Regions from separate parts of the Undibacterium sp. GW821-FHT07F11 genome, predicted to be linked through region 3. Evidence: predicted binding sites of a transcription regulator. Region 3 holds the regulator's gene; each other region holds the start of a gene.

Region 1 (10,191 bases), on a different contig from region 3:
TATCTGCCTTGCAGATCATGTCATAGGTTAGCGAATCTTCTCGTGGCACATCCTGCATGCGCTTAGGTTTGCCTGGCAAGCTTGCCATCAAATCAAAAGCCCGTCGCAATGCCGACAGCATGCCAAGGGCCAGCACATCAACCTTGAGCAGGCCCAGGGATTCAAGATCATCCTTATCCCATTGAATCACATTACGCTTTTCCATCGCTGCATTTTCTATCGGCACCAGCCTGGATAATTTGCCGCGCGCAATGACAAAGCCACCGCTGTGCTGAGATAGATGACGCGGGAAACGCAGTAATTTACCTGTCAACAAGGCCCATTGCTGTGCGATAGGAGAATTGATGTCCAGGCCGCATTCAGTGAATCGCTTGAATAATTCTTGCTTGCTATCAAACCAGCGATGTGATTTTGCCACGGCATCAACAATGGCCAGGTCTACGCCCAGGGCTTTTCCCACATCACGCAAGGCGCCGCGCGGGTGGTAAGTGTGTACAGCAGCAGCTATGGCAGCACGGTCACGTCCATATTTTTCATAAATATACTGCATGACTTCTTCGCGACGCTGATGTTCAAAATCGACATCGATGTCGGGCGGTTCACCTCTCTCCTTGGACAGGAAGCGCTCAAACAACAGGGTATGTGTCTCTGGATTGACTTCGGTAATATGCAGGCAATAACAAACGACAGAATTGGCTGCCGAGCCGCGCCCCTGGCAAAGTATCCTTTTTTCTCTTGCAAACTTAACGATATCGAATACCGTTAAAAAATAAGGCTCATAAGCGAGTTCATTAATCAGAAGTAGTTCATGTTCTATTTTATGTGTGACAGATAAAGGCAAACCTTGCGGATAGCGTAGATCAGCTCCTTTATAGACCTGAAGCTTTAAATAACTGGCAGGCGTATACCCTTTGGGTACCAATTCGTGCGGATACTCATAGCGCAATTCATTCAATGAAAAACTGCACAGCTCTGCGATTTTCACTGTTTCGGCCAGAGTATGCAGCGGATAAATCGTCGCTAACCTTAAACGCGAACGCAGGTGCTGCTCTGCATTCATCGCCAGCGTGTAACCACATTCAGTGATGGGCTGGCACAGGCGTATGGCAGTCATCGTATCCTGCAAGGGCTTGCGAGACCTGACATGCATGGTGACCTGGCCAATTGCAACGACGGGTAATTGCACAATCTCAGCTACCGCATCAACTTGTTGTTTTTGATATTCATCTGCAATTTGCATTAGCAAATTCAAACCTATCCAGGCGCGGTCAGGGAAGTTTTGCTTCAACCATTTCGCTTGTTTCAGTAGTAGTTCACTTTCTGCAGGGTAGATTGGCACCAGTATCAACAGACAATCTGGCAAGCCAGACAAGTGTTCCAAACCTGGCGGTGGCGTGACGAAATCTTTGGGCGTCAATAAGTAACTACCCTTGGTTGCCCGGCATCTGCCAAGAGTGATTATTTCAGATAAATTGCCATAGCCTTCACGATTTTGTGCAAGAGCAATCAGATGCACATTATTTTCAGGTGCTTCTACATCTTCCAGTCTGAAGTGGGCGCCGACGATGAGATGCAAGCCGGTATTTTTTGCTGCTGTATATGCTCTTGCCAAGCCAGCAAAGGAGCATTCATCGGTAATGGCCAGGGCGCGATAATCCAGTTTAATCGCACGCGCCACCAGTTCTTCTGAATGTGATGCGCCATGCAGGAAGCTGAAATTGCTCATGCAAAATAATTCGGCATATTCGGGCAGGAAGGTATTCATGCTGATCTATCCAAAATACTATCCAAAAATGCCGTGCAAGAACCAGACAGGTTCTTCACTGTCGGGATCATTGGCGCGCTCGCGATAAATCCAGTAACGCACATGGCGCTTATCGACAGCGATGTAGTAATCCCGGGTTTGTATCTGCTCATTCCACCAGCCTGCTTCTATACGCTCAGCCGGAGAAACAAGTTTGAGTTCTGAGCCGTAATAAGGGCGATGCTCGTGGATGTCCAGCGCCAGCGGCTGCGGTAGCAACCAGTTAGGGCGCAAGGCATAAGCTGCCAAAGCGTGAGCAGGGCAAGGTGGCGGAGCTTTCTTGATGACAGAAATCCAGTGATTTGCAATATCAGCCCTATGGTCTGCTTGTGGTGCTGGCTGCAAGACATTATCTTCGCCCAGACGGGCGACCAGGAGTTCAAGCAAGCGCTTATGTTCATTTGCTTGTCCACCAGGTTCGGGGAACAAGGTATAGCTTTGTGCTTCGCGCAAGATAGTCTGTTTTACCTCCAGCAGCATGCCGATGACGGCACTATGTAGTTTGAGCTGGCTGAGTTTCTCTTTAAACAAACTCAGCAGATGCGACTCTTGCCAGCATGCTTGTGCCAGTTGCAGGTCAAACATGGTCGGTGGGATGGCCTGACGGCCACGTTCATGCAATAACTCCATGTGTATATGCGTAACTGCCAGTTGCTGTGCTGCCAGCCATCCCAGTAACTGGGCCAGCAGACTGCGGGCAAAAATAAGAAGTGATTCTGCAAGCTCTATACGGTCTGGCAACTCCATTTTGACTTTGAATTCTGGTGCCGCCAGATACCATTCGTGTACTTCGGCTTGCTCACCATAAGCTTGATCCAGCTCTATGAGTAAAGCTTTGCCGCAACGCCTCTGCAGGCCAGGGCGGGGTAATTGCCGCAAATCCCGCAGGCTATAGCAGGCTATGCCCTGCAATAATTCAGTCAAAGGCTCAGCTGCAGTAAGTAACTTGACTGGTAGCCTGTCCAGACGCTGGCTCAATCTTTGCAGTTTAAAAACATGCTGTCCTCTGGGTAGTTTGCGCGATGCCTGCTTGGCCAATAACCACGCAGCCCTGGCAACGGGAGCAATGCCAGTTGTAGCTGTATAGCCCAGAATGCGCATGCTTTCTTGCACGCGTTTACGCAAAGCGCGTATACCACCAAACAGGCTCAGGCTGGCACTGATATCAACCAGTATGCAATCGTCTTCTGCCAGACAGACTTGTGGTGAGTATTGCAGCAGCGCAGTTGCCACTGCCTGCAGCGCCAGCTTTTCTTTATTATGGTCACGCTGATAGTAATCAGCATCGGCAGACAGCATCTGCACACCCCCTGCGCGCATGCCCAGACGTATGCCAGCCTGATCGGCAGATTCAGACATGGATGTCACCCGGCCTTGATGAAGAATCACACTGACTTGCGTCTCTTGCTGAGCAAACAAGGGCGTAACAAACACCTCAAGCTGGAGTAAAGGCAGGTGAACGGCTATCCACAGTGGAGGGCAGGTTGCCATAGTTTGTCGCAAGTTTTTCTTTGCATGGATGAGCATAGGCATACAAATAAGGATGATCAGGGACATGCAATGCCAGCGGCGCATCGCGCTGGCTGCCACGGCGCTTGAGGATGCCTAGTTCCAGACCATATTGGCTGGTTTGCACACTCAATCGCAAGGGGGCAGGAGAGGCTTGATGTGCCGCCCGCATGTCACGCATCAAAAAGAATAAAGTCTCCGAGCTTTGTGCTGCCAGATGCAAACGACGCAAAGCTTCACTACGGATGCTGGATGTCCAGAACAACAGCGCGCCACAACTGCTATTGCGCAGCACCTGCTCTGCTGCCCACAGGGCATCTACATGCTTCTGGCAGTGTATCCATATCAACTGCGATGATTGCAAACCTGTGCATGCAAAAGCCAATGCTTGCGGTATATAAGGCGGCGTCAACAAAACAATGGGGCGCCCATCAAGCTGACTTAAGGCAGGCTTAAGCAAGCTGAGTTCGGCAGTGCCAACCTGCGGCAGCAAAATCTCGGTTAATTGCCCTTGCGGCCAGCCATTACCTGGCAATTCGTTATTGAGCTCAGCATAACCACTAGGCAGATAGCCACCCTGACCACGCGCCAGCTGCGATGCACGCCACAATGCAGGGTGTATGCGTTCAGGAGGAAGTGAGGAAACGTGGGCCATATTACATATACTGATTAAATATACAGTATATGTAATATGGCGAAAGACTTCAAAGTTTATTTTATGTGCTGGACTTACGTGACTGGGATAAGAGATTGTGCAGAGAGTGTATGAAGATAAGAAAACCACAGTGCCACACAATACTGATCGCACATACAGTGTTTTATGTTAAAGTTCGCTTCATGGATGAACGCATGGCTGTTTTGATGAACGTTCTTCTATCACATACCAACCGATATGGAGATTGATTATGGCAAACCTCGAACAGTCCTTTGATACACGCTTCAGCCTGCAATTTGCCCCAACATCATTTTTGATGCGTCTGGGGCGCCGTGAAATTTTTGTTTGCCGCGACTTCAGGCAGCGCTCTTATTATGTAAATCCTGTACTCGATTGCAGTACAGGCATACAGGCCGGGCACCTGGAAATACTGATGTTCCGCAAATGGCTGATTATTTTGTCCAAAGCTAATTGGTAGACAATGAGCCATGCTCAAGCGAGCTAGTAAAACCATCTCGCAATTGAACGAATAACTCTTGGTAGCAAATATATCCATCACATTGGACGGACTTGCTTGCTGCAAGCAAGTCCGGTTCTGTGAGGGATAGGGTTTTGGCAAATATGCATTTGAGCACTTGATATCCAAGTGCAAGTTCTAAGCTCGCAGGAAAGGGCCGGGGCCAGGCCAGGACTGATCAGTAATAGGGGATGCCAATGCTTCGTCACATCCCTGTGCGGCACTCCATGCCAGATAACGCCCGCAACGCTGAGTATCCTCCAGTGTATGGATGTAGGTGATCTTTCCCCAGCTCATGCGCATGAATTGCATCACTATATTCTTGTAGGGACCATCTGGCTGGTGCGGCACAATAAAATCCAACACGGCATGGATACGGGTATCCCACGGTGGTCCGATGACAGCAACTTCTTTTACTTCAAAGTGCAAGCCAGGGAACAGGCGGAATAAGCGCTCCCACCACAAAGCCATGGATGCGCGTGAATTACGTAAGCCAGAAATTGGTGAATCTCCTTCAAAGCGATATGCAAAATCAGTGGCCAGACTATCAAGCATCAGACTGACATCGCCTGCGTTGATAGCGGCAAAGGTTTTGCGAAATTTATTCTCAACGATATAAGCATACATGGCTAACTTTCACTGGCATAATGCAAGTAATGTAAACAGTTAACTTGCATCAAGCAAGCTAAATTATGGAGCGAAGCTCTTTTTCTGATTTTTCCTGTTCGATTGCCCGCACGCTGGAAGTCATTGGTGAGTGGTGGTCACTCCTGATTTTGCGCGATCTGTTTCTGGGTTTTGAGCGCTTTGATGATATTCAGCGCAATCTTGGTGTAGCATCCAATATTCTGACAGCCCGACTGAAAAAAATGATGGAGCAGGGCATCGTTGAGCGCAGGACCGATGAACAGGACAAGCGTGTATGGCGGTATAGCCTTACTCAGCAAGGACGGGATTTGTATCCAGTATTACTGGCTCTGACTGCCTGGGGAGATAAATGGCGCACAGCAGAAGGACAGCAGCCTTTACTCGTACGTCATCAACACTGTGGCCATATCACCAGCGCCATACCAGCATGTGCTGTGTGCAAAGAAGAATTGCAGCTTGAAAACATACGATTCGAAGCAGGCCCAGGTGGCAGGGAAACACCAGGTACGGCATTAATGGGGCAAGTGTTGAGCCAGCCCAAATATCCTAAGAAGGGTCAATAAAAATAGTGTGGCATCAAGTCAAGGACGAACAATTTACGCCAGCTTAAGTATTTTCAACCGTATTCTCAGCCGGAACTGAATCTTTCATTGTTTTATCTTCTTCGCTGAGTTTTCTATCGCCAGAAATTTCTAGCGCGATTCCTGCCGCTGCTTCCGCCGGCATGCCATCTGTGCGTCGCAGATATTCAGCCTCGCCGACGATGTCATCCCTTTGTACGGCCAAATCCCTGGGTTGCAAACTTTCACCCGGCAATTCTACTTTCAACTCATCAACCAGCATAAGCAAGGTCGCCGCAACCGGCAACGCGAGCAGTGCACCTCCAATACCATACAGCGAACCACCTGCAATCAATGCGAACAGCACTATGGAAGAGGGCAAACGTAGCGCACGTCCATAGACGACGGGGATTAATATCCGGCTTTCAAATTCCTCATAGCAAAGTAACAGCACGAAAACTACGGTCGCGGCAACACCACCGACAGCCAGGGCAGCCAACACCGCAGGTATCATGGTGAGGAAGATACCAACAAAGGGGAGCACGTCCACGATACCACCAAACGCCGCAATTGCTATTGCATTCGGCACGCCACAGGCAGTAAGCAGAATAAAGAGGAAGACCGTCATCATCGCACAAGTGAGAACCTGCCCACGTACGTAACCACCAACGATGGTTTCAAGATTGAGCATGATGCGTGCCAGCTTGATATGGTGAGCGCGGGGTATGACTGCAAACAATGCGCCGCGCAAGCGGTCGCGGTCTATCATGATGTACAAGGCAAGAAAGAAGGAACCTGCACCATACGCAATAATCTCGAAGAAACCTCTTGAAAAAGCCATTGCTTCGCTACTGTAGGATTTGAAGAGCGCAGCATATTGAATATGGCTCAAGCCGTCCGCCAGAGATTCAGTAACGGGATAAGCAGCGAGAAATTTGATCAGGCGTCCACGCAATTCAGGCTCTTTCTCGACCAGACTAACCACTTGAGCAATAAACGGCGGTACCGTGAAAACGGCTAAGGCGACCAGGACCATCATCAATACAGTGAACACGATCGCTATACTGGTAAAGCGGCGAATTTTATGATGTTCAAGCCAGTCAACCGCCGGATTAAGAGTGCCAACCAGCATCAGTGCAGTGATCAATACAAGAATGACCGGAACCAGTTGCGAGAGTAATGCAAAACCTAACACCACAGCAACGATAGCTACAATGGTAGATTTCGCTAATTCAATGCGAATAGTCTTTTTCGGCATTGGGGTTGTGGTTTTTTGCGCAAATTTTTCTGGGAGTTTTGTCATGTCAGCGCTTATGTTCTGTGCCATTCCTGCACAAGTTCAGTGAATCTGCTTAATGTTTGCTTAAGATCTGCTTCATCATGACAGACTGTCTCGAGGGCATCTGTGCGTTATCCCGCACGTAATTCTTTTATTCGACGACATGGATAACGGGCGGCCATATTAAAATTAGCCGCCCTTATCAACAAACTCTGGTCTGGCTTGCCATCCCGTGGATGAGCAAACCAGTTCATATCAACATATCAAGCGCCTGTCATAGCAGCAGGGCAACCATGCCAACTGGAATTGGCGGGAATATATTCACCCTTCATCACCAGCGTCAATGCACCGAGACTGGCACCATCCGCTACTACGGCACTATACAAAACCGAGCTGCGCGGCCCCATGTACACACGCTCGCCAATACTGACATGATCAATTTTCATGACTCTGTCCTCAAACAAATGTGTTTGCGGGCAGGCTAAGGCATTGATTTCGCTATAGTCGCCGATGCTGACACAGTCAAATTCGGTAATATCTGTCGTATCCATGTACACCCCACGTCCGATTTTGCAACCAAGCAGATTGAATACCAAAGGCAGCCACGGCGTGCCACGCAGATAACGCATGAAATTCGGCACCGCAATACCTTCATACAGATTGGTGATACCCTCTGATATCCAGACAAACGGTGTCCACATGGGGACACTGCTTTTCTTGTAGCGGAAAATCAGTAACCATTTCAACACCAGCACAAAGGCAAAACTCCCTACGCCATACAGCAAACCGGCAACAACCAGGTAATACACAACTTCACTCCAGCGGTCGTCGCCAGCCAAAGGCATCAAGTCCAGAACAATAGTGTAGCCAACAGCAATCACCATCGCATGCGGCGCAATGATACGGAAAGCCTCAATCAAGCCACGTCCCAGACGACGAATTACTGAAGGCCGGAAAGTCAGGTTTTCAGGGAAGCCTTTGGTCTCCTCACGGGCCGGCAAATGGATGGCTGGCGACCCCAGCCAGGTATCGCCCTCATGCATTTGTTCATTATCCGGCGCACTGGAATGTACGCCTATCAATACGTTTTCAGGCAAGATCGTGCCGTCAGGTATATATGCGCCGTTACCAACAAAGCTGCGACGCGAAATCACGGTAGGATGCATGCTCATCCAGCCACAATCGATTTGCTCATCACCCAGCAATACTGCATCAGCAATAAAAGTTTCATCGCCTAAGGTCAGCATGTCTGGCACGACGCCCAAAGCGGTTGAAATCTCAGCACCACGTCCTACTTTTGCACCCAACAAACGATACCAGAAGGGGGCATATACCGTTGCATATACCCCATGCAAGACATTCAGGCTGGATTCCTGAATTTGATTGACCAGCCATTTGCCGCAATAAGTATTGCCATGAACTGGGTATTGTCCCTGCTTTAAGGTTGGCAAAATACTCCAGCGTATGCCGGCAGACAGCAGGGCAGTGCACACAATTAACACCGCAGTAGCAGGAAAAGCCAGCAAGAAATATTTTACTAGCTGAAAAGCCACTGAATTGCTTTGCAGACCAGGGAAGAGTTCGGAGTTGTCAAACCAGTCTATCGTCACAAAACTGGGGAAAACCGGCATGAAAAACAGAGCGCTGATCAAGAGTGAGCCAAACACAAAAAACACAGTTTCACCAATCAGACGCAAGCGCGTAGCCTGTGGCCTTGGAGGGAAAATCGAGGCGTCAAACGCGCCCACATCCCTGGCTGGGGAACCTTTCCAGATTCTGGATTTTGGTATCCGCTGTCCCTCACTCAGTGCAGATTGTCCATCAAGATGGCCACCAGCTTCTATGTGTACATTACCTTCCAGCACAGCATATGACCCAGCATACGCATCGTCTTCCAGCGTGATGGTTCCCAGGATTAACTCGCCATGCTGCACCCTGGCATTTTCAAAATTACTGGCATTGCCTATGCTGCAACGATCGCCTATGCACAACAAATCTGGCACACGCAAAGTCATTGAACCTATTACTACATCAGAACCTATTTTTGCACCCAGTGCACGCAACCACCATGTGTATAAGGAAGAACCGCTCAGCATATAGGCAGGGGCTGCCTCAACCAGTCTGTCAGCCAGCCACCAGCGATAATAAGTCCATCCCCACAAGGGGTAGCGCCCGGGCTTCAGGCGCCCGACAATCAGCCATTTGCCTATGATGGCGACAGCAAATTCGATCAGCGTCAATAATAAGAAAACACCAACGGACAAGAAAATTGCCCTCGCAATCGAGTCTCCAGGATCGCCCGTGAAGAAGTGATAAGCGAAGAAAGGTGCCAGCCATTGCACCATGCGCATGGCCACCAGCCAGGGTATGGCCGCTGCCTGTCCCAGACCGCAAAGCCAGCGCTTCCAATCGGGGGCAGCTACCCATTGTGCCTTGTTGCTTTCGGCAGTGGCATCCTGGGTTTGTCCCGTAGATTCAAGAACATCCAGCATCTTTGCAATGATGCGATGTGCATAAATGTCACTGATCCTGAAATAGGCAAAGCGAGGGTGTTTGCGCAAAATCGACACCAGCTTTGCTGCCATTAAAGAATGGCCACCCAGATCTGTAAAAAAATCTGATGCACGCTGTATTGCCTGCCCAGGAAACAGACTGGCCAAAGCGTCAAACAGCACGACCTCCGTTTCGGTTTGCGGAACATCAGAATCGTTATTCGCCGCCTGTTTGGCCAACTCGATTTTCTTGAGCGTGTTGCGGTCAATCTTGCCCGAAGTCAGCCTTGGCATTTCAGCCAGGTATTCAAACCTGGCAGGCACCATATAAACTGGCAAAACCCGGCTCAATTCTGCACGCAAGATAGCGGCATGCTGTGCAAAAGCGCTGGCTTCAGAATTTGCAGGCAATTGATCGTTGACCATAAAAGCCACAATCTGATCAATCTCTTCGTCCTTACGCAAGACAACGGCAACTGCACCAACACCAGTTTGTTTGGCTAAAACAGACTCAATTTCACCCAACTCAACCCTGAAGCCACGGATTTTCACCTGATCATCAGCCCGCCCCAGACATTGCACACTGCCGTCAGGATTAAAACAGGCCAGGTCACCGGTGCGATACAACCTGACCTCATGCGGATTTCTGGCCCAGGGATTGGGTAAGAATTTTTCAGCAGTTAAATCAGGTCGCCCAAGATAGCCCATCGCGACGCCGGGGCCGGAA
Region 2 (10,191 bases), on a different contig from region 3:
GCGCGTCCGGCCACGCGGCCGGTAAAAGACTCACCATTAAATCGGCGTAACTGCCATTCCAGCCCGACCAGTTCATCGGCCTGCAGGCCAGGTGCAACTTTGGCACTGAACGCCTCATAATCGTCCGGCCCTTGATACAGAAAGCTGGTCTTCACCCCTATCATGGCCTGGGCATTGGGGAAGCGGCATAATTCTGCCAGTGCCTTGTTAGCCCTGACGATGACACCATCGCTGACAAACATGATACCTACCGGCGCATTGGTGATCAGGATCTCCAGTTCCCTGGCCAGTTCCTTGTAGCGGTTCTTGTTGGACTTGAGCAGTTCCTGATTGTGCCTCAGCATTTCCTCGGTTTGCTTGCGCTCGGTGATATCGATATGGGTACCAACCATGCGCAAAGGCTTGCCCTTGCTATCCCACTCGACAATACTGCCGAGTGACATGATCCAGCGCCATTCATCGGTCTTGTTTTTTTGCCTGAATTCGGCATGGTAATCTGCGCCACCTTGTGCCGCTGCATGAGCCTTATAGGCGCGCTTCAGGTTTACCACATCATCAGGGTGGACACCCGTGCCCCAAAAATAATCCCAGAATTGCTGGGGGTGACCAAAGTCACCAGGTTCGTAACCCAGCATCTGCAAATATTCAGGGCTGAAGCTGCCTTCGCCAGTTTGCAGATTGATGTCATACAGACCCTGGTTCGAGGCCTTCATGACCAGGCTGCGCTGGCGTTCAGCAGCCAGCAATCTTTGCTCGGTCAGTTTGCGTTCGGTATTGTCACTGAGAAAGCCATGCCAGAGCACACTGCCATCCGGCAGTTGTTCAGGGGTGGCGTCACCGACTACCCAGCGGTCTGGCTGTCCGGTAGAAATGATGCGGTATTCCTGATGCCAGGGGCTGAGCTCGGCAAAGGATTTGCGCACTGCCGCGATCATTTTTGGCAGATCATCGGGATGGATTTTGGCAAACATGAAGCTGGCATCTTCACGTAATTGTTCTGCCTTGACGCCAAAAAAAGTTTCTACGGCATCACTGGCATAAGGCAGGCAAAAACGGGCATCAGGGTAGCGCCGGAATTGGTAAAACATGCCTGGCAGGCAGCGTGAGAAATTGGATAACAGGGCATGACTGCGCTGCAATATTTCCAGCTCCGTTTCACACGGTGTTTGATTGGCTGGCATTGCAGGTAATTCAGACATGCCCGGAGATCTTTTTCATGCTGGTCAGCGGTACAGCGCGGTGATTTCGTCAAAAAAATCGAAGACGCCTTGCTCGCTCATCTTGCGTGCATTCGATAGCTCGCCACCTTTGGAAGCGAACAGCACACTGTTGTCCGGTCTCAGCAAGACTGCCGCAGGGATGCCTTTCTTGGTAGGATTGCCATAGAAATCCACCAGCTCCTTGTTTTTATCAAATTGGCCTACATTCACTTTTACTGTGATGAACTTGGTGGCGAGCAGAGGTTCGTTCTTGCCATGCATGGATTTGTCGAGTTCCAGACAATCCTTGCACCAGTTGGCACCAAAGATGACCAGGACTTTTTTATCTGTTTTTTTAGCTTCCACCAGAGCCTTGTTGATTGCCGCTTGGGCATCGGCAGTTTCATCATAAGCCTGGGGTGCCGTGGCGCTGGCCGGGTTGATAACGCATGCCAGGCTGAGAGCAAAAATCAGGGAAAGCAGTTTTTTCATCATTGATCCATCAGGGAATTCAGGAAAAAAGCAAGAGATGCAGGATGAGTCTATCTTAGCTTAAACAGCATGTTGCTGTAATTCCTTGTTTTGCGTAAACTTTATTTTGCTGTATGTATATTCAGTTATTTCCCGGATTCAGGATAAAATAGCTTATTCCAGCTTTTAATCTTATTCCTTTAAGTGGGTCAGTTTTTGAAAATGTTTATCCAGCTTGCTACCCTGGCGGCATGCGATGATGAGATGCATCAAGCGAATCATGATTTATTGCAAAGTGCTGGTTGATTGCCATGAATAATAAACCACGTAGGATTGCTCATCTGGACATGGATGCTTTTTATGCATCTGTTGAACTCTTGCGCTATCCAGAACTGCGGGGGCAGGCAGTGCTTATAGGTGGCGGCTCTTCACATCGCCCGATTCCAAAAGGCGATGGCACACATGAATTTTCACGGATAAAGGACTATGTCGGGCGTGGTGTCGCGACCACTTCGACCTATGCAGCGCGGGCACTTGGCATATTCTCCGCGATGGGCATCATGAAGGCGGCGAAGCTGGCCCCCGATGTTTTTTTGCTTCCCACCGATTTTGACTCCTATCGCCATTACTCGCGTCTTTTTAAAGAAGCAGTGGGCAAGATTGCCCCCAAAATTGAAAATCGCGGCATAGATGAAATCTATATCGACCTGACCGACCATCCGCAAGAAACGCGCGCCCTGGCAGGCAGTTTGAAACAGGCTGTCTCCGAGGCAACGGGTCTTACCTGCTCCATTTGTGTTGCCCCCAATAAGCTGCTGGCAAAAATCGGGTCTGATCTGGATAAACCTGATGGTCTGACCATCCTGGAGATGGAAGACGTGCCAACCCGTATATGGCCGCTGCCAGTAAAAAAAGTGAATGGGATAGGCCCAAAATCAACCGAGCGCCTGGCAAGCCTGGGTATCAACACAGTGGGCGAGCTGGCAAATGCAGATTTAGGGCTGCTGCAAAATACCTTCGGCAGCAATTATGCCGGTTGGCTGTATAACACTGCACGTGGCATTGATGACAGGGAGATTTCTACAGAGTCAGAACCCAAGGTGATCAGCAGGGAGACCACATTTGACCGCGACTTGCATGCAGTTCACGACAGGGCGGTATTGACCGACATTTTCACTGATCTCTGCACTCGTCTGGCAAGGGATTTAACCGTCAAGGGTTACCGTTGCAAAACTGTGGGCATCAAGATACGTTACACGGATTTCCGCATATCGACACGCGACATTACCATTCCTGTCGCAACGGCTGACCCAGCCATCATACGCAGGGCTGCCGGAGAATGCCTGCGCAGAGTGGCACTGGAAAACCGGTTTCGCTTGCTGGGTGTCAGGGCCAGCGCCCTGATGAGAGAGGCAGATGTCAGCAACGAGCGTCAGGTCAGCCAGGGCATGCTGTTTGATGATCCTTGATATTTGGGAAGAGTAATTCAGGGCCAGGCAATTTTAAGAGCCAGTTACATACCTGCTACGTTCCAGTCTTTCGCTGCCCCCAGCGGCAATTCTTTCAAATAGATCGTCCAGTGAAGTAAAGATATCCCAATGATCAACTTGCTTTTGCTGTGCGATGGTGTGGATGAGTTTTAATTCCAGCTCGGCCTCGCGTTTGCCCTTCCATAACTTGTCTGCTGTGGCGACAGTTAATTCTTCCAGGCTCAGGCCATCTCCCTGCCATTGTGCATGGGTGACGCAGCACCGGGCGATGGTCTTTTGTACGCCATGGTCCAGCAGCATTTTTTCACCAGCAGGCTCATGCAAGGAACCAGGGCCATCCAGTTCATTGGGGTGCAGGATTTTTCCCGCGTCATGGATGGCGGCACCAAGACGTATCAGATTCACATCGAACTGCAAGCCCATCTCTTCAAGCCTGACGATCAGCATTTCAGCCGCTTCGCCAACCAATCTGACATGGGTAAGCAGGCGTTCTGATGCGCCAAGTTGCAACAGCAGTTGGTAAGCTTCAGTGGTCGTGGTAATCATAGTGAGCAATCAGAAAACCAAATAAAAAGGGCTTGCACAGCTTTGTGTGCAAGCCCTTCCTTGTAACGTTATTTACTTGAAGTCACCCGCAAACACGCGCACGGTTTTTTCATAGCCCAGGTGTTTGGCCATGGCTTCTTTTACTTGTGCCACGGTCAGTGCCTGGATTTTTTTCTCTACTTCAGCACGGTATTGCATATTGCGGCCCAGGTAGAGGTTGGTTGCCAGTGTCGATGCCAGCACCGCGTCCTGGCTGCGTTCCAGCTGGTATTGCTGGATCAGGCTTTTCTTGCCGTCTTCCAGTTCAGCAGCTGTGAAACCCTCAGTCAGTGCGCGGGTGATTTCTTCTCGTATGCCGGTTTCCAGTTTGCTACGGTTTTGCGGCGCATAAATCGCGCCTATGGAAAAGCTGGCGACTTCGTCCAGAGGAGATGCATTGAAACCCGAGCCGCCACCATAGCTGACACCATCTTTTTGACGGATGCGGTTCAATATGCGTGAGTTGGCGCTGCCACCCAGCAGGTAGTTGCCCATCACCAGGGCAGGATAATCAGGATGCTTGATACCCAGCGGCAGTTGCATGCCAGCGTAGAAGAAGGCATTGGCCTTGTCCGGTGTGATGATTTGTTTGTCATCCGCTTTGGTAGCATGGTAAGGCTTGGCAACACGGCTGAATTTTTGCTGGGCATTCCAGTCGCCAAAGGCAGCTTGCAATTCCGTTTTCAGCTTGTTGGCATCAAACTCACCAACCACGGCAATTTGCGCCTGGTTTGCCTGGTTGGCGCCGTAGAACTCTTTCCAGAAAGCCTTGACCTCAGCCAGTTTGGCGATTTTTAAATAAGCTATCTGCTCATCGATACCGCGATAGTAGCGTGGATCATCTGCGGTCCAGGTATTCAGGGCTTTTTTGCCCGCGTCGATGGCAACGGATTGTGGTTCCTTGCGCGATTCTTCCAGTTGTGCCAGTTGCGAGTTCAGCAATTGAGTGAATTCGGCTTCATTGAAAGCCGGTTGGCGCAGGGCATCGCGCACCAGTTCCAATACGCGTGGCAGATTATCGCGTATGGTTTCTACCTGGATATTGGCAGAAGTCACATTGCCATTGATCTGCAACTTGGCCTTGAGCTTGTCCAGTTCTTCAGTAAATTGCTGGTGACTGAGTTTTTCTGTGCCACGGCTGAGCATGGCGGCAGCCAGCTCGGCGGCTCCGGCTTTGCCTTTCAGACTGTTCTCATCACCCAGATTGATATGCATGGACAGCACAACGGTATTGCCGCGTGTGGTCTTGGGCAACAGCGCATACTTCATGCCATTGCTGAGCGCACCAGTCACGGTACGTTTGTCGATATTATCAGCCGAGGCGACAAAATTCTCTGCCTGGGCGATGGCCACGCCAGGTTTGAATTGCTTGATTTGTTCATCCACGGCGACCTTGGCTGGGGCCGGTGTACGGTCTGGTTTTTCAGTAGGGATAAAGCTGCCTGCTGTACGGTTGCTGGATTTTAGCCAGGTAGTAGCGACGCGCTGTACATCTTCCACCTTGAGTGCCTTGACGCGGTCGCGGAACAGGAAGAACAAACGCCAGTCGCCTGAGGCTATGCTTTCAGACAGGGACACGGCAAATTTTTCTGGATCATTGAAAACCTGGGCGATATCCGAATCCAGCTTGGCCTTGGCACGCGCGAGTTCTGCTTCCGTCACCGGGGCCTTGTCAAAGCCTTCTATGGTGTCCAGTAATATCTTCTTGGCTTCCGGCAGGTTTTGCTCGGTGCGCAAGTTTGCCCCCAGCATCAAAAAGCCAGGTTCTTCCAGATTCGCCGCCCATGGGAAAACATCGGCAGTTTTCTTGGTTTCAACCAGGGCCTTGTACAGGCGGCCATTCGGTGTATCACCGAGGATCAGGGCCAGCGCTTCAGTCGCGGCGTAATCAGGGTGGGCAGCAGGCACGGTGTGATACAGGGCCGCGATGGCTTGCGAATCACCGACACGGCGCACGATGACATCACGCTCGCCATCTTGCACAGGATCTAATGTATACGTAGGTTCCAGCGCACGCTTGGGCTTGGGGATTTTGCCAAACTGGGTGGCGATCAGTTGCAGAGCCTGTTTGGCATCAAAGGCACCGGCCACGATCAGGGTGGCATTGTCAGGCTGGTAGTATTTACGCCAGAAAGCTTGCAGGTGCGGGATGTTGACGTTTTCCACGTCAGTGCGCGCGCCTATGGTGTCTTTGCCATAGTTATGCCATTGATGGGCACTGGACATGATGCGTTGTATGAGGATGCCGACACCGGAATTCTCATTCTTTTCCATTTCATTGCGCACGACGGAGAACTCTGTCTTCAAGTCTTCGCCAGAGATGCGGGAATTGACCATGCGGTCAGCTTCCATGCTGATGGCCCAGGTCAGGGTTTCAGGCTTGGCGGCAAAGGTTTCATAGTAATTGGTGCGGTCGAGCCAGGTTGTGCCATTGAATTGCACGCCGCGCTGTGACATTTCTTCCCACAGGCGCGGATGGGCCTTGCTACCCTTGAACATCAGATGCTCGAGCAAATGCGCCATGCCGGTTTCGCCATAATTCTCATGACGCGAGCCGACCCGGTAAGTAATGTTAACAGTCGTCGTCGGTTTGCTGGCATCTTGTACCAGCAAGACGCGCATGCCATTCGCCAACTGGTATTCATCTATACCCTCGACCTGGCGCACGAACTGCACACCGGCAGGCAGGGCGGTTTTAGCCACCGCTGCATTCTCAGCCGCGATGGCTGGCGGTATATGCACCAGAGTAGTAAAAGCCAATGCCAGGGACAGACTCAAGCTGCTGAGTTGCATGCGCGATGATTTCATGTAGCGACCTTTATGGATTAATAAATACAAAGTAATGAAGACAAATTAGTCAGCAGTGCAGCCGCGACAAGTCACGGACGAGCTGGGGCTCAGACCAGTAAAGATGAAGTCTGGTTCAACTTCTGGTCAACTAAAGCGGGCTAGCTTAGTACAAATATATCAAGAAAAGCAACCAGAACGTGCAAAGATGCTAACGATGGGAAGAAACGAGAATGGGAGAAGGAAGATCGGAAAGAAATTCAAGAAGAGAACCGGGATGAAATCTTAGTGCGCCAGACAGGAATCGAACCTGCCACACCAGCCCTTTGGGGGTTGTCACATAGTCCATACCTGGCCAGAATTCATATGAAATGAGTTCTGGTAATAAACCTAATCCACTGATTTAAATATGACAAAAAGCAGACAGCGACAACTGGCGCAGGTTTTCGCATTGAATTTGAAGCAGTTTTTGCTGCAAACTGGTGTGACCGACAGGAATCGAACCTGTATCGCCAGCTTCGGAGGCTAGCATCCTATCCGTTGGAAGACGGTCACGTGCAAATATTTGCAGACCGCTATTGTAGCTGTTTAGCTACAAATATGTCTGCAAGAAACGGGCAAATTCCGCATATAAATGATTTGCGACTTCTTTACTCCGTCATGACATTTATATTCAGATGACGACTTGGGTTTTGAGCAAAAAAATCAGAAACTTGTAAAACCCGTGGGAAGCACAATGCATTTTATGCAAACTTTGAAGTCATATTAATTGACTTGAGTCTTAAAAATCCTGGTGTCGATAATTCAGCCTGAATGCCAAGAGACCTTGTATAGGCGTATGCAGAAGAACACTGCCATTTTGAGGACTTGGAACCTATCTCTGATATGCATGAGTAACATAAGTAATGTTCGAGCAATATACAGCCTCAATTTTAGGAAGGTCTTGCGTATCAAAGAAGGGAAATTGTCGTTAAACCGGATAGATTTCCCGGATTCTTGGGCCGCAGAGCTTGCTTTTCGTTCCAAACAAAGCGCTTTCGCACTATAATCCCAAGCTTTGGCACTTGCGGTTAAAGTTGCCTGCAAGCATAGACTAAGAATTTTCTGTACCTAATTTATTTGCATTGAGGAAACCATGAGCGACGCGCACGACGAACACGAATCAGCGATCAAGACCCCTAAGCAACTTATCGTTGCAGTTCTCGCTGGATTCCTGGTCCCCATTATCGCCATTGTCTTGCTGGTACAGTTTGTATCGAATGACAAAAAAGTCGGCGCAGGTTCTTCTGCATTGACACCAGAAGCGGTTGCCGCCCGTATCAGCCCGGTAGCTGATCAAGGTTTTAATTTCAAGGATGCCAATGGCCCAAAGACTTTGCAATCTGGCGAAACAGTTTATAAAACTATCTGTTCAGCTTGCCATGACACTGGTGCAGCCAATGCCCCTAAATTTGGCGATGCTGCTGCCTGGGGACCACGCATTGCACAAGGCTATGACAAGGTAGTTGCCAATGCGATAGGTGGTTTGCGTGGGATGCCAGCCAAAGGCGGTAATCCTGATCTGGATGATATTGAAGTTGCACGCGCAGTCGTGCATCTGGCCAATGCAGGTGGCGCCAAGTTCAAGGAGCCTGAAGTCAAGGCACCGGCAGCAGCTTCTGCTGAGGCATCTGCAAAATAAGCCTTTGCTGTACTCATATGGGTCTCCACGAGACTCAGGTAAACAAAAAACCCCGGTACGCCGGGGTTTTTTGTTGGTTTTTTCTGCATTTCGATGCAAATTACGCTAAAAGTGGACCAAAATTTCAGTTAAATATAGTGAAAATAAGGTTTTAAGCGATACAAACTGTTTTATTTAGATACATTTTGGTGCAAAATTTCTCGCAGCAACTGGTTTTCAATCCGGATTAATCAGGTGCAAATTATTTCTTTTGTATTAATGTTTCCATTTGGAATTATTGATACAAAAAAACTCCCTTCTATTTGAAACTTTTCTATAGTTTCATAGTCAAAAGCAGATGCTCTGCTCTGTCTATTCGTTGTCATATCTGCATATTGTTGTTTTTCCGCCGCATGCATTCTATCAATATTGACAATGGAATCTCTTAGATGTTCTCATGCTGAGGCAAATTTTTTGAAAGTAATTTCTCAAAATTTCCCACGCGTAAAAAAAAATTTCCATATTATTTGGCAGTTTTGCAATTTGGCAAAGTTTGTTTGGTTTTCGCCAGATTTTGTTTAGAACATATAAAGAACGGAGCGCAATAGTGATAAAAGAAAAAACAATTTCGAGATCGGTACGACTGATCTGTTCAAGTGGTTTGTTGTTGGGCATGGGTATGCTGGCTCAACCGACTTTCGCACAAGAAGGTGTACAGAAAGTTGAAATTACCGGTTCCAGTATTAAACGTACTGAAACAGAGGGTGTTGCAACGACTCAAATCCTGAGCCGTAAAGACATCGAACAAACAGGCAAAACTTCCATTGCTGACGTAGTCCGCAGTATCTCTGCTGACAATAACGGCAGTATCAGTGGTTCTTTCACTAACGGCTTTGCCGGTAGCGCTTCGGGTGTTTCCCTGCGTGGTCTGAGCGTTAGCTCGACTCTCGTTCTGATCAATGGTCGCCGTACAGCACCGTATGGTTTCGGTGATGACGGTCAACGCAGCTTCGTCGATTTGAACTCCATCCCACTGGATGCAGTTGATCGTATCGAAATCCTGAAAGATGGCGCATCTGCGATTTACGGTTCTGACGCTATCGCTGGCGTGGTTAACGTTATCCTGCGTCAAAACTATGTAGGTCAATCTGTTGCCGCCAATATCGGCCAGTCTTCCCGTGGCGATGGCCGCAACCTGAGCGCTTCCGCAGCGATCGGTTTCGGTAACCTGCAAACAGACAAATACAATCTCTTCATGACGATTGATGCCAAGAAGCAAGAAAAAATCTGGCAAAAAGACCGTAGCGACTACATTGGCCAAGCTGATGCACGTCCATGGGGTGGTCGCGATCAACGCGCTGGCTTCATCACTTCCGGTAACGGCGGCGGTTCCAACTTCCTGGGCACAGTACGTCCAGTGAACGCTGCTGGCGGCACAATTGCTGGTGCAGCGGGTAACGTAAAACAATTGCCAGGCACTTGCTCTGCAGCAAATCTGGATCCAGTTGGCGGTACATCACTCGACAACGGCGGCGGCGGTTGCTTGTTCGATCCAGTGGCATACCAAACTATTCAGCCAGAAACTCAAAACCTGAATTTGTATGCACGTGGTACTTTTGCCATCAATGACAAAACCACAGCGTACACAGAATTGGGCTTGTTCAACAGCAAGGCAAAAACACAAACAACACCATCCGGCCTGACCGGCGCTGGTTTTGATCTGGTGAACGCCCGTGTTAACAATACAAGCACAGGCCCTGACCAGTTGCTGCTGCCTATCGGTCATCCAGACAATCCATTTGCTGACTCACGCGCACGTCCACGTTGGGCTGATGCTGCACGTCCTCGCACTGCTGATCTGGAAACTACAGTTACCCGTTTCCTGGCTGGCGTAAAAGGTACAGTTGCTGAGTGGGATTACGATGCTGGCTTCCTGTATGCTGAAAGCAAAACAGACAAGACTCAAAATGGCTACTATCGTCAATCTGCTTTGAAAGCA
Region 3 (10,191 bases):
CCTTCCTCGACATACGCATGCCGGTCAAAACGGGTCTGGAAGCGGCCAAGGATATAGGCAACAAGGCACATATCGTCTTCATCACTGCCTATGATCAATATGCCATACAGGCTTTTGATCATGGCGCAGTTGATTATGTCCTCAAGCCTGCCGATGTAGAGAGGCTCACGCGTACGGTCGAAAGGCTCAAGGCCAGGTTAACAGCCCAGAGCCAGCCCAACGACATGAGTACCATGCTCTCGCAACTGGCCAAGCAAATGGGTATAGCCCCCAAGCCCGACTACTTGCAATGGATACAGGCTTCCATAGGGCAGGAGTTACGCCTTATACCGGTGGAAGAAATTCTATTCTTCCAGTCTGACGAGAAATATACGAGGGTGCAAACCGCCACTTATGAAGCCTTGATACGCAAACCTGTGCGTGATCTGGCAGAGGAACTGGACCCTGCTCTGTTCTGGCAAATTCACAGATCCACTCTGGTGAACGCCAAGGCTATCTCAGGCGTGGTGCGCGACCTGCGCGGTCGCCATCTGGTGCAAATCAAGGGACTGACAGAAAAACTCGAAGTCAGTCGCAGTTTTGTACATTTGTTCAAACAAATGTAAGCTCCATCTCAGCAGCCTACCCCAATAAAAAAGCGCCTCAGTTTGTTCAACTGAGGCGCTTTTTCTTAAAGCGATGGCTGACTGGAATTACAAAATATGCTTGCCTATCCACCAGGCTATAGCGGCCACAAAAGCAGAAGCTGGTATGGTCAAAATCCAGGCCCATACAATATTGCCAGCAACACCCCAACGCACCGCAGACATTTTTTGCGCTGAGCCCACGCCAACAATTGCACCTGTAATAGTGTGCGTTGTCGATACAGGAATGCCCAATACTGTCGCCATGATCAAGGTGATAGCACCACCAGTTTCAGCACAAAACCCGCCGACAGGCTTGAGTTTGGTAATTTTTTGACCCATGGTTTTAACAATACGCCAGCCACCAAACAAAGTACCCAGACCAATCGCAGCATAACAGGAATACACCACCCATCCTGGTGGGCCTTTATCAGCCTCACTGGAATAACCAGCGGCGATCAACAGCATCCAGATAATACCCATGGTCTTTTGCGCATCATTACCACCGTGACCCAGACTGAATACCGAAGCTGACACCAATTGCAAACGGCGGAACCATTTATCCACTTTCCTTGGCGTCGATTTAACAAACAACCAGGATACGATCAGCATCATTACAGAACCAAGGAAAAACCCCAGCAATGGCGACAAGACGATAAACAATATGATCTTGTAAAGACCGGCAGCAATCAGGGCACCAGTACCTTCTTTAGCTACAGCAGCACCAATCAAACCACCGATCAAGGCGTGTGAAGATGAAGACGGAATACCGAAATACCAGGTCACCAGATTCCAGAATATCGCTCCGACCAGGGCACCGAAGATGACATAGTGATCAACGATAACAGGATCAATGGTGCCCTTGCCTATGGTTTTGGCGACAGACAGGTTAAAAACAAAAAAAGCAAATACATTGAATAAAGCCGCCATGGCTACCGCCTGGCTGGGTTTCAAAACCCCTGTTGAAACAACGGTTGCGATCGCATTCGCGGCATCATGGAAGCCGTTCATGAAATCGAATAACAATGCCAGTACCACCAATAAGATGATGACGTACAGGCTCATATGAAAGGATTGCATAAAAGTGAATTCCCTTGTTCGCTCTCTGCATTGACAGAGAACTGTTAGGCGTCAAAATAAAAGAGTCAGACGCTTAAGCGTTCTCAACAATAATGCCTTCTATGATATTGGCAACATCTTCACAACGATCCGTTACTGTTTCCAGTATTTCGTAAATCGCTTTGAGTTTGATGAGATTGCGGACATCAGGTTCATCGCGGAACAGTTTGGACATAGCAGCGCGCATGACGTGATCCGCATCCGATTCCAGGCGATCGATTTCTTCGCACAGCGCCAGGATTTCACGGGAATTATCCATGTTGTGCAACAAGGCGACGGCTGCTTTCACTTTTTCAGCACAACCCAGGCAGAGTTCTGCCAGGCGTTTGGCTTCTGGCGTAATTTCGCGGATATCGTACAGGGAAATAGTCTGACCGGCATCTTCGAGCAGATCCAGAATATCATCCATACGCGTAATCAGTTTATGGATGTCATCTCGGTCCAGAGGTGTGATGAAAGTTTTGTGCAACAACTCTATCGTATTGTAGGTAACAGTATCTGCCTGCTTTTCTATGCTCTCTATCGCGTGAACACGGATCTCCAGATCATCAAAGTTCGTCATCAAGGCAACCATTTCCTTGGAACCTTTGACACATAACTCTGCATGTTGATTGAAGAGTTCAAAAAATTTGCCCTCGGTGGGCATCAAGCGTCCAAACATTTTATTCTCACTGAAAATATAAGATTTCTAGAATTGTCCAGGCAAGCGCATGCAATCAAGCATGCCTGGCAACACTGTTCTACTTTTTAAGTCTTGATTTACTACTTTGCGTCTACCCACCAACACCAGCATTTTGCTTTGAAATTATTCACTATCACCGTAAATCGACAGGGAACCAACATAGTTGTCAAACTTGGTATATTCGCCCAGGAAAGTCAGACGGACACTGCCAATAGGACCATTACGCTGCTTACCAATAATGATTTCTGCCGTGCCCTTGTCGGGAGAATCCGGGTTATACACCTGATCACGATAAATAAACATGATGACGTCGGCATCCTGTTCAATCGCACCAGATTCGCGCAAGTCAGACATGACGGGACGTTTATTCGGTCTTTGCTCCAGAGAGCGGTTCAACTGGGACAAGGCAATCACAGGACAATGCAGTTCTTTTGCCAGGCCCTTCAGATTTCGGGAAATCTCGGAAATCTCGGTCGCACGGTTTTCACCGGCAGAGTTGGCTGACATCAATTGCAAGTAATCGACAATCACCAGGCCCAGCTTGCCGCATTGACGTGCCAGACGACGGGAGCGCGCGCGCAATTCTATCGAACTCAACGCTGGCGTTTCATCAATATACAGTTGCGCTTCATTCATCTTTTGAATGGCATGTGTCAGGCGCGGCCAGTCTTCATCGGTCAGCTTACCAACGCGCAGACGGCTTTGATCCAGACGCCCTACCGAACCCAGCATACGCATCGCCAGTTGGGCGCCACCCATCTCCATGGAGAACACGGCAACTGGCAAGCCGCTGTCTATGGCGACGTTCTCACCGATGTTCAGTGAGAAGGCTGTCTTACCCATGGATGGACGACCTGCAACAATGACCAGATCACCAGGCTGCAAGCCCGAAGTCATTTTGTCCAGATCAGCAAAACCGGTAGGCACGCCGGTAATATCATTTTGATTATCGCGGTTATACAGCTCATCAATGCGCTCAACCACTTGCGTCAGCAAGGGCTGAATAGCCTGGAAACCCTGGGCACCACGGGCACCCTCTTCGGCAATCGCAAAAATCTTGGATTCAGCCTCGTCCAGCATTTGCTTGACTTCTTTACCCTGGGGGTTAAAGGCATTTCCGGAGATTTCATCTGCAACGGTAATCAGTTTGCGCAATACGCCACGGTCACGGACGATTTCTGCGTAGCGACGGATGTTGGCAGCTGAAGGAGTATTTTGTGCGAGGGCATTCAGATATGTCAGGCCACCGGCATCTTCTGCCTTACCCGTACTGGTCAGCGCCTCAAAAACGGTGATAACGTCGGCTGGACGAGAGCTATTGATCAGTTTGACCATGCACTGGAAAATAATCCTGTGGTCATAACGATAGAAATCTTCTTCACCAATAAAATCGGCAATACGGTCCCAGGCTGCGTTATCCAGCAATAGGCCACCCAGAACAGATTGCTCTGCTTCTATGGAATGAGGGGGAACGCGTAAAGCGTCAATTTGAGGATCAGAACCAGCTTTCATGGCGCGCATTATAACCGTTAAATCAAATGACCAGAGCGTTCAAAGTACGAGAAGTTGGCGAGTTTGTGACAAGTTTGTGACAAACGGATAAATAGTGAAAAATTTCTCTCAAACATGAAAAAAGCCGGGTCTCCCCGGCTTTTTCCAGCAATTTGCAAAAAGCAAATTAAGCGTGTTCACCTACCACTGCAACATTAACGTCAACAACAACGTCAGTGTGCAAAGCAACAGAAACACTGTGCTCGCCAGCGATCTTCAACGGACCTTGTGGCAAACGTACTTGTGCTTTTTCTACTGCGAAACCTTGTTTAGTCAGGGCTTCAGAAATATCAGCATTAGTGACGGAACCAAACAAACGACCATCAACACCAGATTTTTGTGTGATTTGTACGGTCAGACCGGACAGTTTTTCGCCTTGAGCTTGAGCTGCTGCCAATTTGGCTGCTGCTGCTTTTTCCAGTTCAGCGCGTTTTGCTTCGAATTCAGCAACTGCAGCTGTCGTAGCACGACGAGCCATACGTTGTGGAATCAAAAAGTTACGTGCATAGCCGTCTTTAACGCGAACTACATCACCCAGATTGCCGAGATTAACGACTTTATCCAACAGAATAACTTGCATATTTTTCTCCTTTACCTTGTCGTCAATTACGCTGTGTGCAAATCAGTGTATGGCAGCAACGCGAGGTAACGTGCACGTTTGATTGCAGTGTCAACTTGACGTTGATACAGCGCTTTTGTACCGGTCAAACGTGCTGGCATGATTTTGCCGTTTTCTTGCACGAAATCTTTCAGTGTGTCGATGTCTTTGTAGTCAACTTTTTCTACATGTGCTGCTGTGAAGCGGCAGAATTTTTTGCGCTTGAACAAAGGGTTTTGTTGTTGGCGCTTTTGCTTCAATTTGCTTTTGTCGAATTTTTTACCGAATGCCATTTTTGGCTCCTAATCTAGTAAATGTGTCCCGAATTCAGTGATATGAAAAACGAGACTTTTGCTATTGCGATTTTTGCGCGCTAAAAAACCGGTGAATTCCATGGTCTGTTCCAGGGCAATTTCTGCAAAACGCTGGGATATTTCACCAGCAGCCATCGCAGAAATCTCAAACTCGACCTGCCGAACCGTGTTCGCCTCACGAGTTTCTGAACTATGCATCAAGGTAGCAGAAGCTATCGGGATACCGGCCGGGGTGTAACGCAATGCGCTTTTTTCCACAATCCGGGCTACGAGCTTCAGCTGATTCACTATTTTTTTACGCGACCTTTGTCAATTATTAAGCAGCAGGCGCTTCAACACGTTGCGCTTTTGCAGCATCTTCTTTCTGAACAGCTTTCATCATAGGAGAAGGTGTTGTTTCTGCTTTTTTCAATTTGACTGTCAGGTGACGCAAGACAGCATCATTGAATTTGAATGCTGTTTCCAACTCGAGCAGAGTTTCAGCATCGCATTCGATGTTCAAGCAAACATAGTGTGCTTTTGCCAGTTTTTGAATCATGTAAGCCAATTGACGACGGCCCCAGTCTTCAACGCGGTGGATTTGACCACCACGGGCTACAACACTTGCCTTGTAGCGCTCGATCATTGCAGGAACTTGCTCGCTCTGATCTGGATGTACGATAAATACGATTTCATAATGACGCATATATTCTCCTTGTGGACAATAAAAATAGCCCGCCTCGGCGTCAAGACGAGTGCGGGAAGAGGAAAGCCGACAATAATAACCCAGTTTTTCATATTGATCAATTGGATCAGTGACTTAGGCAATTTTTCAGTCCGTTCTTTTGAGTAAGTGCGGTATTTTTTTCACATTTATGCTTAATCGAAGGCATTTTGACTTGCATATTCAGCTCTACTGTATAAAAATACAGACTGCTTGTATATACAGCACCTTAACACTAGAAAACGCCATGCTTAAACTCACCGCTCGCCAGGAGCAAATCCTGAACCTGATTAAAGACGCCATCCAAAACACGGGCTTTCCCCCTACCCGTGCCGAGATTGCGACAGAATTGGGATTCCGTTCAACCAATGCTGCAGAAGAACATCTGCAAGCCCTGGCACGCAAAGGCGTCATAGAAATTGCCGCGGGCACTTCACGTGGCATACGACTGCTGGAATCTGAGTTGTCCAGCCATATCACAGGCAAGCAACTGGCACTGCCTCACCCCGCCCTATTGCAACTGGCCCTGCCACTGGTTGGGCGCGTTGCCGCCGGCTCGCCGATACTAGCCAGTGAACATATAGAATCCACTTACAACGTAGATCCGGCCCTGTTCTCTGCCAAGCCAGACTTTTTGCTGAAGGTGCGGGGCATGTCCATGCGCGATGCTGGCATACTTGATGGAGACTTGCTGGCAGTCAAAAAAGCCGACAGTGCACGCAATGGCCAGATCGTTGTCGCCCGCCTCGGTGATGATGTGACCGTCAAGCGCTATAAGAAAACTGGCAATCTGATAGAACTGATGCCTGAAAACCCGGACTACCCCGTCATCAAGATTGGCGATACTGAAGAAGATTTCGCGCTGGAAGGTCTGGCTGTTGGCCTCATGCGCAACTGGGTTTGAGATCAGCCCGGGTGTGATTCAGCCCTCTCATTTGCATCATGCCCGGGCAGCATCTCAAACTTATTAATACCTGCCCACTGGCAAGTTCTGATAAGCAACTACCATAAAAAAAACGTCCGGATATCCGGACGTTTTTTATTTCAGAGCAACAGATTTAGCGCTCGACAACTTATTGCCCAACAATTTAGTGCTTGACCACGGTAGTATCCGCAGGCGTTTCAGTTGGTGCCGTGGCAGGTGTCGCTGCAGCCACTGGTACCGGCTCATCTACCAAAGGAACAGGTTGTGTTTCCAGCGCGATTTCCAGGACTTTGTCTATCCACCTGACCGGGATGATTTCCAGTTTGTTTTTGACATTATCCGGGATCTCAGCCAGATCCTTGGCATTTTCCTCAGGTATCAAGACTGTCTTGATGCCACCACGGTGAGCAGCCAGCAATTTCTCTTTCAAGCCACCGATAGGCAATACTTCACCACGCAAGGTGATCTCACCTGTCATGGCAACATCAGCACGGACTGGAATGCCAGTAAACACTGACACCAAAGCAGTCGTCATGGCGATACCGGCAGATGGACCATCTTTCGGTGTTGCACCTTCCGGTACGTGGATATGGATGTCGCTCTTCTCGAACACATCCGCCTTGATACCCAGACGCTTGGCGCGACTGCGTACAACTGTGCGAGCTGCTTCGATGGATTCTTTCATGACATCGCCCAATGTACCTGTGCGGATGACACCACCTTTACCTGGCATGGCTACGGCTTCTATGGTCAGCAAATCGCCACCCACTTCAGTCCAGGCCAGACCGACTACCTGACCAATCTGGTTATCTTTAACGGCAACGCCAAAGTCATAGCGACGTACACCCAGGTATTTATCCAGATTTTTTGAATTGACCGTGGCTTTTTTCTCGGTCTTTTTCAACAAGAGCATTTTCACGACCTTGCGGCAAATCTTGGAGATTTCCCTTTCCAGCGAACGCACACCGGCTTCACGGGTGTAATAGCGAATAATGTCGCGTATTGCACTTTCAGCCACGGTGATTTCGCCTTCTTTCAAACCATTGTTCTTGATTTGTTTAGGCAGCAGATAACGTTGCGCAATGCTGGTTTTTTCATCTTCGGTGTAACCCGACAGACGTATAACCTCCATCCTGTCCAGCAAAGCTGGCGGGATATTGTAGGAATTGGATGTCGCTACAAACATCACGTCGGACAAATCGAAATCGACTTCGATATAGTGATCTGAGAAAGTGTGATTTTGTTCAGGGTCCAATACCTCCAGCAAGGCAGATGAAGGGTCGCCACGGAAGTCAGCTCCCATCTTGTCCACTTCATCCAGCAGGAACAAAGGATTACGCACACCAACCTTGGACAAGCTTTGCAAAATCTTGCCTGGCATGGAGCCTATGTAAGTACGGCGATGACCGCGAATTTCTGCCTCATCACGCACACCACCCAGGGCCATACGCACAAACTTGCGGTTTGTTGCGCGGGCGATGGATTGCCCCAGCGAGGTTTTACCCACGCCCGGAGGACCTACCAGACAGAGGATAGGTGCTTTGAGCTTGTCGACGCGCTGTTGCACTGCAAGATATTCCAGGATGCGTTCCTTGACCTTATCGAGGCCAAAGTGTTCGTCTTCCAGCACTTTTTCAGCATTCGTCAAATCATTGTTGACCTTGGATTTTTTCTTCCATGGCAAATTGACGATAGTGTCGATGTAGTTACGCACGACAGTAGCTTCTGCCGACATAGGCGACATCATTTTGAGTTTTTTCAACTCATTCTGTGCTTTGTCGCGGGCTTCTTTAGGCATCTTGGCGGCCAGGATTTTTTTCTCCAGCTCGTCAATATCAGCGCCTTCTTCACCCTCGCCCAACTCTTTTTGTATCGCCTTGACTTGTTCGTTCAGGTAATACTCGCGCTGGGATTTTTCCATCTGGCGCTTGACGCGGCCACGAATACGTTTTTCAACTTGCAGGATATCAAGTTCACCTTCGAGCTGACCCAACAAATGTTCAAGACGTTTGGCCACACTGAAAATTTCCAGGATGACTTGTTTTTGCTCCAGTTTCAAAGGCAGGTGCGCGGCGATGGTATCAGCCAGGCGACCAGCATCATCAATGCCGGACAGGGATGCCAGGATTTCAGGAGGGATTTTTTTGTTCAGTTTGACGTATTGGTCAAATTGCTGAACGATAGTACGGCGCATTGCCTCTACTTCCGACTCATCACCTTCGTCAACGGCGATAGGTGTCAGATCAGCAAAGAAATGCGATTCAGAATCATGTATCTTGCTGATGCGCGCACGCTGCGCACCTTCGACCAGCACCTTGACGGTACCGTCGGGCAATTTCAGCATTTGCAGAATATTGGCAATACAGCCAATTTCGTAAATGTCATCTGCTGAAGGTTCATCCTTGGCAGCAGCTTTCTGGGCAGCAAGCATGATGCTCTTGCCCTGGTCCATGGCGGCCTCGAGAGCCTTAATGGATTTGGGGCGGCCCACAAACAGGGGGATTACCATGTGCGGGAATACAACGACATCACGCAGTGGCAACAACGGCAATTGGGTTTGTTCGGTAATCAGAGTAGTCGTCATGGCGCACCTTTCATAAATACTGGTTAACAATGTTGGCGCACTGGGCGGAAACACAAGCCCATTCTGGAAAAAAACAATAAAAAAAGCCACTCAGAGAGCTTCTCCGGGTAGCTTTACGATTGAAGCCAGAATCGTTTTGTTAATCCATTGTACTTCGAATCAAATTAAAACAAGGCAAAATAAATAAAAAATGGGGAGTTAGCTCCCCATTTTTCTTACTTCGTGGCAAACAATGCCATCAGGCACCTGAAACTTTTGGCTGCTCATGGTAAATCAACAAGGGTTTTGCGCCATTGGTGATCGTACTTTCATCAATAACGACCTTTTCCACATTCTGGTGGCTAGGCAAGTCATACATGACATCCAGCAAAGCATGCTCAAGGATGGAACGCAAACCACGGGCACCAGTTTTACGCATAATCGCTTTTTTGGCAATTGCCTGCAAGGCAGCCGGGCGAATTTCCAGTTCAGTACCTTCCATCTCAAGCAGTTTTGCATATTGCTTGATCAGGGCATTTTTTGGCTCAACCAGAATCTGGATCAGGGCAGCCTCGTCCAGTTCATTCAAAGTGGCAATCACAGGCAGACGGCCAACCAATTCTGGAATGAGACCAAACTTGATCAAATCTTGCGGCTCAGCATCTTGCATGACTTCGCTGGCGCTCTTTTCTGCCTGGCTCTTGACGCTGGCAGAAAAACCTATGCCGCTGCGCTCTGAACGGTCGGAAATGATCTTGGCCAGGCCATCAAACGCGCCACCGCAGATGAACATGATGTTTGTGGTATCAATCTGGATGAAATCCTGGTTAGGATGCTTGCGGCCACCCTGAGGCGGCACAGATGCCATCGTACCTTCAACCAGCTTCAGCAATGCTTGCTGTACGCCTTCACCGGAAACGTCACGGGTGATCGAAGGATTATCAGATTTACGGGAAATCTTGTCGATTTCATCAATATAAACGATACCTTTTTGCGCGCGCTCGACTTCATAGTTGCAATTTTGCAGCAATTTTTGAATGATGTTTTCTACGTCCTCACCGACATAACCTGCTTCTGTCAGTGTAGTCGCATCAGCGATCACGAAAGGCACAT

What was found. Region 3 encodes LexA, which represses DNA repair genes until DNA is damaged. Its sites were predicted from a motif close to ACTGTATNNNNATACAGT; they were not measured.
Region 1: a site for LexA is predicted at 3,978-3,995, ahead of imuA (translesion DNA synthesis-associated protein ImuA). Genes of this name have one in related genera too.
Region 2: a site for LexA is predicted at 1,800-1,817, ahead of AC07OI_RS02335 (DNA polymerase Y family protein). Genes of this name have one in related genera too.

The regions. Positions count from the first base shown of each region.
Region 1 covers NZ_JBWKQH010000003.1:179,430-189,620, forward strand. Annotated here, with positions in the region: gene AC07OI_RS08220 (error-prone DNA polymerase) at 1-1,765, opposite strand, end outside; gene AC07OI_RS08225 (Y-family DNA polymerase) at 1,784-3,295, opposite strand; gene imuA (translesion DNA synthesis-associated protein ImuA) at 3,240-3,968, opposite strand; gene AC07OI_RS08235 (hypothetical protein) at 4,219-4,446, shown strand; gene AC07OI_RS08240 (nuclear transport factor 2 family protein) at 4,624-5,112, opposite strand; gene AC07OI_RS08245 (winged helix-turn-helix transcriptional regulator) at 5,178-5,696, shown strand; gene AC07OI_RS08250 (AI-2E family transporter) at 5,740-6,996, opposite strand; gene AC07OI_RS08255 (Pls/PosA family non-ribosomal peptide synthetase) at 7,236-10,191, opposite strand, start outside.
Region 2 covers NZ_JBWKQH010000001.1:545,727-555,917, reverse strand. Annotated here, with positions in the region: gene AC07OI_RS02345 (PAS domain-containing protein) at 1-1,199, opposite strand, end outside; gene AC07OI_RS02340 (thioredoxin family protein) at 1,224-1,694, opposite strand; gene AC07OI_RS02335 (DNA polymerase Y family protein) at 1,982-3,139, shown strand; gene AC07OI_RS02330 (HD domain-containing protein) at 3,173-3,706, opposite strand; gene AC07OI_RS02325 (M16 family metallopeptidase) at 3,779-6,553, opposite strand; tRNA gene AC07OI_RS02320 (tRNA-Arg) at 7,013-7,087, opposite strand; gene AC07OI_RS02315 (c-type cytochrome) at 7,668-8,213, shown strand; gene AC07OI_RS02310 (TonB-dependent receptor) at 8,800-10,191, shown strand, end outside.
Region 3 covers NZ_JBWKQH010000010.1:289,392-299,582, forward strand. Annotated here, with positions in the region: gene AC07OI_RS24465 (LytR/AlgR family response regulator transcription factor) at 1-605, shown strand, start outside; gene AC07OI_RS24470 (inorganic phosphate transporter) at 693-1,703, opposite strand; gene AC07OI_RS24475 (DUF47 domain-containing protein) at 1,777-2,403, opposite strand; gene AC07OI_RS24480 (replicative DNA helicase) at 2,548-3,936, opposite strand; gene rplI (50S ribosomal protein L9) at 4,103-4,555, opposite strand; gene rpsR (30S ribosomal protein S18) at 4,582-4,866, opposite strand; gene priB (primosomal replication protein N) at 4,876-5,175, opposite strand; gene rpsF (30S ribosomal protein S6) at 5,204-5,572, opposite strand; gene lexA (transcriptional repressor LexA) at 5,838-6,494, shown strand; gene lon (endopeptidase La) at 6,679-9,099, opposite strand; gene clpX (ATP-dependent Clp protease ATP-binding subunit ClpX) at 9,338-10,191, opposite strand, start outside.